One region of the Chromobacterium rhizoryzae genome, then DNA from elsewhere that is predicted to be linked to it. Evidence: predicted binding sites of a transcription regulator. Region 1 holds the regulator's gene; each other region holds the start of a gene.
The links. Region 1 encodes sigma-54, which starts transcription at its own class of promoters, with help from an activator protein. Its sites were predicted from a motif close to CTGGCACGCTTCATGCTT; they were not measured.
Positions count from the first base shown of each region.

Region 2: the regulator sigma-54 is predicted to act here: its motif matches at 685-702, upstream of glnK (P-II family nitrogen regulator).
Region 3: the regulator sigma-54 is predicted to act here: its motif matches at 1,117-1,134, upstream of flgB (flagellar basal body rod protein FlgB).

Region 1 is NZ_CP066126.1:1,134,853-1,137,116, forward strand. It holds gene hpf (ribosome hibernation-promoting factor, HPF/YfiA family) at 1-120, opposite strand, end outside; gene JC616_RS05160 (RNA polymerase factor sigma-54) at 188-1,609, opposite strand; gene lptB (LPS export ABC transporter ATP-binding protein) at 1,613-2,264, opposite strand, start outside.
Region 2 is NZ_CP066126.1:4,370,612-4,372,875, forward strand. It holds gene JC616_RS19865 (YifB family Mg chelatase-like AAA ATPase) at 1-145, opposite strand, end outside; gene JC616_RS19870 (accessory factor UbiK family protein) at 150-437, opposite strand; gene glnK (P-II family nitrogen regulator) at 763-1,101, shown strand; gene JC616_RS19880 (ammonium transporter) at 1,131-2,264, shown strand, end outside.
Region 3 is NZ_CP066126.1:2,061,093-2,063,356, forward strand. It holds gene JC616_RS09435 (hypothetical protein) at 1-36, shown strand, start outside; gene JC616_RS09440 (response regulator) at 60-857, opposite strand; gene flgB (flagellar basal body rod protein FlgB) at 1,159-1,572, shown strand; gene flgC (flagellar basal body rod protein FlgC) at 1,572-1,982, shown strand; gene JC616_RS09455 (flagellar hook assembly protein FlgD) at 1,994-2,264, shown strand, end outside.

The DNA.
Region 1 (2,264 bases):
AGTAACGGAAATGTCGATCACATGGTCGACATGTCGAGTAACGCGCTCCATTTTGGTTTCAACGTATTCGCGCAGGGCGGGAGTTACTTCCAGATGCAGTCCAGTTACTTTGAGGTTCATACCCTAGCTCCTTCTGGTGTTGACAGTCCGGTCGGGTCGGCCGGATCGCTGTATTCCGCCGCCTGGGTCACAGCGTCTTGCGCTGGTTGACCGGCGGTATCTGCATGGCTTCACGATACTTGGCTATCGTGCGTCTGGCAACTTGTATTCCCTGTTTGGCCAGCGCTTCGACCAGGGCGCTGTCGGACAGCGGTTTGCTCGGCGATTCGGCGTCGATCAGGCTGCGGATGTGGGCCTTGATCGCGGTGGCGGAGCACTCGCCGCCGCTGTCGGTTTCCAGCGCGCTGCCGAAGAAATACTTGAGCTCGAACAGGCCGCGCGGGCAGAGCAGGTATTTCTGGGTGGTGACCCGGGACACCGTGGATTCATGCAGGCCCAGCTCGTCCGCGATGTCGCGCAGAATCAGCGGGCGCATGGCCACTTCGCCGTGTTCAAAGAACGATTGCTGCCGTTCAACGATAGCTTCCGCCACTTTCAGGATAGTGTCAAATCGCTGCTGGATGTTCTTCACCAGCCATTTGGCCTCCTGCAGCCGCGAGGACATTTCGCCGTTGCCGCCGCGGTTTTCCGCCAGCAGTCGCGCGTACATCTGGTTGACGCGCAAGCGAGGCACGGCGCCGCCGTTGAGGGAGGCCACCCAGCGTCCCTTGCGTTTTCTGACCGAGACGTCGGGGATCACGTACTGGGTGTCGCTGGCGCCGAAACCGGCGGTGGGGCGGGGGTTGAGGCGGGCGATCAGCGCCTGGGCGGCGCGCAGTGCGGCGTCGTCCACGCCCAGCTGTTTTTTCAGCCGGGTGTAGTCGCGGTTGCCCAGCAAGGCCAGGTGGTCGCGGACGATGGCCAGCGCCAGGCCGCGCTGCGGCTCGTCCGGGTCCAGCCGCTGCAATTGCAGCGCCAGCGCTTCCGGCAAGGAGCGCGCGCCGACGCCGGGCGGGTCGAACTGCTGCAGCAGGCGCAGGCCTATCATCAGCTCGTCGGCCTCGATTTCCAGTTCCAGCGGCAGGTGGCTGGCGATGTCTTCCAGCGTCTGGCCCAGATAGCCGTCGTCGTCCAGCTCTTCAATCAGCAGCTGGACGATGGCCTGATCGCGCGTAGGCAGCGCCACTTCACCCAACTGCGCCAGCAGGTGCTCGCGCAGGCTGATAGGACAGGGCACGTTCAGCATCGGGTCCAGCTCGTCGTCGCCGTCGCCGCGGCGTCCGCCGCTGCCCCAGTCGCTCAGTTCGCCGGTCTCCGCGCCGCGTTCGCCGTCGTCGCCGGAGGCGTCGTCGCGGCTTTCCGCCGGGGCCTCCGGTTCCTGGGCGGCGGCGTCCGGCGCTTCGCCCTGCGGCGCTTCGTCGCCGCGCTCCAGCAAGGGATTGTCCAGCAAGAAGCGCTCGACTTCGGTCTGCAGGTCGAGGGTGGACATCTGCAGCAGCTTGATCGATTGCTGCAGCTGCGGCGTCAGGGTCAGCTGCTGCGATACCTTGAGCTGAAGTGTCTGTTTCATCGCTTACAGGTGGAAGTGTTCGCCAAGGTAAACTTCGCGCACCTTCTCGTTGTTGACCAGTTCTTCCGGCTCGCCGGAGGCGAGCACCGAGCCTTCGCTGATGATGTAGGCGCGGTCGCAGATGCGCAGGGTTTCGCGCACATTGTGGTCGGTGATCAGCACGCCGATGCCGCGTTCCTTCAGGAAGGAGATGATTTTCTGGATGTCGATCACCGCGATCGGATCGACGCCGGCGAAGGGTTCGTCCAGCAGGATGAAGCGCGGCCGGGTGGCCAGCACGCGGGCGATCTCCACGCGGCGGCGTTCGCCGCCGGACAGCGACAGCGCGCTGCTGTCGCGCAGGTGGCCGATATTGAGGTCGTCCAGCAGCAGGTCCAGTTCCTTGTCCAGTTCCTTGCCTTTGAGGCCGGACACTTCCAGGATGGCGGCGATGTTCTCCTCCACCGTCATGCGGCGGAAGATGGAAGCTTCCTGCGGCAGATAGCCGAGGCCCAGGCGCGCGCGCTGGTGGATGGGGTAGTGGGTGATCACCTGATCGTCCAGGCGAATCTCGCCGTCGTCGGCGCCGATCAGGCCGACGATCATGTAGAAGCTGGTGGTCTTGCCGGCGCCGTTGGGGCCGAGCAGGCCCACCACTTCGCCGCTGGCGATTTCC
Region 2 (2,264 bases), 2.1 Mb from region 1:
CACGCTCCCGGCTTTCCTTCACCTCAAGGTCAGGCAGGCCGACAATGGTGAATGCGGGCAAACCGTTGGCCAGATGCACTTCCACCGCGACCTCGGGCGCTTCCAACCCTGCCAGCGCCCGGCTTGCCACCACGGCCAGCGTCATATCGCTAGGAGTGGCCGAGTTCTGATTGCGCTTCTACCGCGGCCTGCGTTTCCTCCGGGAATACCTGCGCCTCCAGGCGCCCCAGCTTCAGCTCCAGCTGCGCCAGCTTCTCCCGGGTGCGCACCAGCACCTCCTGCTGCACGTCGAACTCCTCGCGCGTCACCAGATCCATCTTGCTAAAGGTGGAGGCCATCATCGCTTTGACGTTTTTCTCGATGTCCTTGGCCGGGCTGGCGGCGATGGTTTCGCTGATCTTGTTGCCGATTTCCTCAAACAGCTTTTGGCTCAACATGACGCGGCTCCTTATGAGTAAGTGATAACAGTGCAGAGTGTAGCAAAAAGCCAAGTCCGCCACCCGCCGGCGCGCACCCGGCCTAGAGCGATCCGGCCAGGCCCCTCCCCTGACGCCACAGTGCTTGCGGCACCAAATCAGTGCGGCCCGCCACGACCCCATGCACCGGGAAAGTGCCAAAACGGCCAGTACAGGCCTTTTTTGCGTTGCAACATGATCTTAGGGTTTTCTTTTGCGCCAATCAGGCCTGGCACGATTCATGCGTATCGACGCTACAGCAGCGCTCATCTCAAGCCACCGGATCATCAGACCCTAAGGAGCAGTCATGAAACTCGTTTCCGCCATCATCAAGCCCTTCAAGCTGGATGAAGTCCGCGAAGCCTTGTCCGCCATCGGCGTGCAAGGGGTCACGGTTACCGAAGTCAAAGGCTTCGGCCGTCAAAAAGGACACACCGAACTCTATCGCGGCGCCGAATACGTGGTGGACTTCCTGCCCAAGGTCAAGCTGGAGATCGCCATAGACGACGCTTTGCTGGATCAGGTGGTGGAAGCCATCGAAAAGTCCGCCCGCACCGGCAAGATCGGCGACGGCAAGATCTTCGTCTACGACTTGGAACAAGTGGTGCGTATCCGCACCGGCGAAACCGACGCCGACGCGGTCTGAACCGCGATAGAGACACAGGGGAAACGACAATGAAAAAACTGCTCGCAACCATTCAGCTCGCCGGCTTGAGCCTGGCGGCTCCGCTGGCCTTGGCCGCCGCACCGGCGGGTCCGGCGATTGCCGACGCCAAGAGCATCAGCGCCGGCGACACCGCCTGGATGCTGATCTCCACCGCCCTGGTGCTGTTCATGACCATTCCCGGCCTGGCGCTGTTCTATGGCGGCATGGTGCGCAAAAAGAACGTGCTGGCGACGCTGATGCAAAGCTTCGCCATCACCGCGCTGATCACGGTGCTATGGGCGGTCATCGGCTACAGCCTGGCCTTCACCGTCGGCAGCCCCTATCTGGGCGATTTGAGCCGCGTGATGCTGGACGGCATGGTTTACCTCAAAGAGGCCGGCAAACTGGCCGTGCACCCGCTGGCCGGCACCATTCCTGAATCAGTGTTCATGACCTTCCAGATGACCTTCGCCATCATCACTCCGGCGCTGATCACCGGGGCCTTCGCCGAGCGGATGAAGTTTTCCGCCATGCTGGTCTTCATGGCCTTGTGGTCCTTGCTGGTCTACGTGCCAGTGGCTCACTGGGTCTGGGCGCCGGGCGGCTGGATGGCGGACAAGGGCGTGCTGGACTTCGCCGGCGGCACCGTGGTGCACATCAACGCCGGTATCGCCGGCCTGGTGACCGCCTTGGTGCTGGGCAAGCGCGTCGGCTTCGGCAAGGAGGCGATGCCGCCGCATAACCTGGTGCTGACCCTGGTGGGCGCGTCCATGTTGTGGGTGGGCTGGTTCGGCTTCAACGCCGGCTCCGCCGCCGCGGCGGACGGCCGCGCCGGCATGGCGATGGTCACCACTCAGCTCGCCACCGCCGCCGCCGCGCTGGCCTGGATGTTCGCCGAATGGCTCACCAAGAAAAAGCCTTCGGTGCTGGGCATTGCCTCGGGCGCGGTCGCCGGCTTGGTCGCCATCACGCCCGCCGCCGGCTTCGTGGACGTCAAGGGCGCGCTGATCATCGGCCTGGCGGCCGGCGTGGTGTGCTTCTGGGGCGCCACCGGGCTCAAGCACATGCTGGGTTATGACGACTCCCTGGACGCCTTCGGCGTGCATGGCATCGGCGGCATCCTGGGCGCGCTGCTTACCGGCGTCTTCGCCGTCAAGGAAATC
Region 3 (2,264 bases), 930 kb from region 1:
GCGAATTCGCGCCTGGTGTGGGTGGCGCCGAAATAAGAGCGGCGGCTCGGAGCCGGCTCTCAGTATTCCTGCAGCAGTTCGCGTATGGTGTCTCTGAGCTTGTTGGTGGAGAAGGGCTTGTCGCAGCAGGCCGAGACGCCGGCCGCCTCCACCTCGGCCAGCCGGTCGTGGTCGGTCTCGCTGGTGATCATCAGGATGGGCGTTCGCCCCTGAGCGCTGTTCTGACGGATGTGGCGCGCCAGCTCGCAGCCGTCCATGCCGGGCATGTGGTAGTCGACGATGATCAGCTGGAAGCTTTCGTTTTCCAGCAAGGGCAGCGCGTCGGCGCCGCTGGCGGCTTCGGTGAAGTGTTCGAAGCCCAGGCGCTCCAGCACGGCGCGCACATGGCGGCGCGAGGTCTGGCTGTCGTCGACGATCAACACCTGGACGTTGGCCAGATCCGTGTCCACCTCCATGGCCAGGCTCTCGGTATTGATGAAGTCCAGCGCGTTGGCCAGCACCTCGTCCAGTTGGCCGCTGGTGAAGGGCTTGGGCAGAATGCCCAGGCTGCCGGCCTGGCGGATGGGCTCCAGCCGTTCCGGATTGGTTTCGCTTGAGACCAGAATGAAGGGCATGCCGCTGAGATCGGCGCTTTCGCGCATCTGCTGCAGCAACTGCTGGCCGGTCATGTCGGGCAGATAGTAGGCGCTGATCACCAAGTCGGGGCGCGACTCGCGCGCGCGGTTGAGCAGCGCTTCGCCGTTGGGATGGATCTCCACTTTGGAGATGCCCATCTCGCCCAGCGCCTTGCTGATGATCTGCGCTTGCACATGCGATGGTTCCGCCAGCGAGATGATTAAATGTTGTACTTCCAGCATGCCTCTTCCCCCGCCTGTCTTCTCTATTTTCTCAAAGCCGCCCGCCATCGCCGGCCAATGTCTGAGTGTCGGCGATTCCGGACGCGTCTTCAATGGTTCTTATGTTGGTTTGGCACGAATTGCGCGGTGCGGCAAGCAAAATCTGTCGCTTGGGCCGGAGGCGGCAAATCTTGCCGCTCATTGTTGCCGTTTGGGCAGTTGCGGCCGAGGGTTTGACGGATTGCCTAGAAAAATCAATGCGCTGGCGTGTCTGTATGGCTTGGCACGCTTCCTGCTTTAAGGTCGCCTCAAGGAGGCTGACATGCTAGACAAAATCGCCAAACATTTCGACTTTCAGCAGCGAGCGCTGAATTTGCGGGCCTATCGCACCGAGGTGCTGGCCAGCAATATCGCCAACGACGAAACCCCCAACTACAAAGCGGTGGATTTCGACTTCGGCAAGGCCTTGCAGGCGCAGACCGATGCGCAGGGTCGTTTGGCGATGAATCTGACCGATGCCCGCCACCTAGCCGGGGCCGGCGGCGCGGGCAACGGCGCCGCGCTGCAATACCGCGCGGCGGTGCAGCCCAGCGTGGACGGCAACACCGTGGACATGGATGTGGAGCGGGCGGCTTTCGCCGACAACGCGGTCCGCTTCCAGTCGACGCTGACTTTTCTGAACAAGCGGATCAGCGGCCTGAGTTCGGCGATCCAGGGCCAGGGAGGCAATAGCTGATGTCTTTGTCCAATGTGTTTTCCATTTCCGGTTCGGCGATGTCGGCGCAATCGATGCGCCTCAGCCTGGTGGCCAGCAATATCGCCAACGCGGAAAGCTCGACCAGCTCCACCGGCGAGCCCTACAAAGGGCGTCACGCGGTGTTCACCGCGATTCCGGTGACGGCGGCGCAGCCGCAGGTGGCCGGCGTGCGCGTGACCGCGGTGGTCGAAGACCAGACTCCGCCGCGGCTCAAGTACGATCCGGGCAATCCGCTGGCCGACCAGCGCGGCTATGTGACGATGCCGAACGTGAATCCGGTGGAGGAGATGGCCGACATGATCGCCGCCTCCCGCGCCTATCAGAACAATGTCGAAATCATGAATACCGCCAAGACGCTGCAGCAAAAAGTGCTGCAGCTTGGCCAGTGAGGAGTTAGGCGATGGCTAGCGCAAATCCTTATGACGTGTTGAACAGTCAGACTCAGACCAATCCGAACAGCAGCGTCAACGGCAGCAAGAGCAATTCCGGCGTGGTGGGCTCCAGCGCCAGCGACATTCAGAACACCTTTCTGAAGCTGTTCGTGGCCCAGATGCGTTCCCAGGACCCGATGAATCCGATGGACAACAGCCAGATGACGGCCCAGATGGCGCAGATCAGCCAGGTGGGCGGCATTCAGCAGCTGAACCAGTCCATGCAGGCCTTGATCGGCG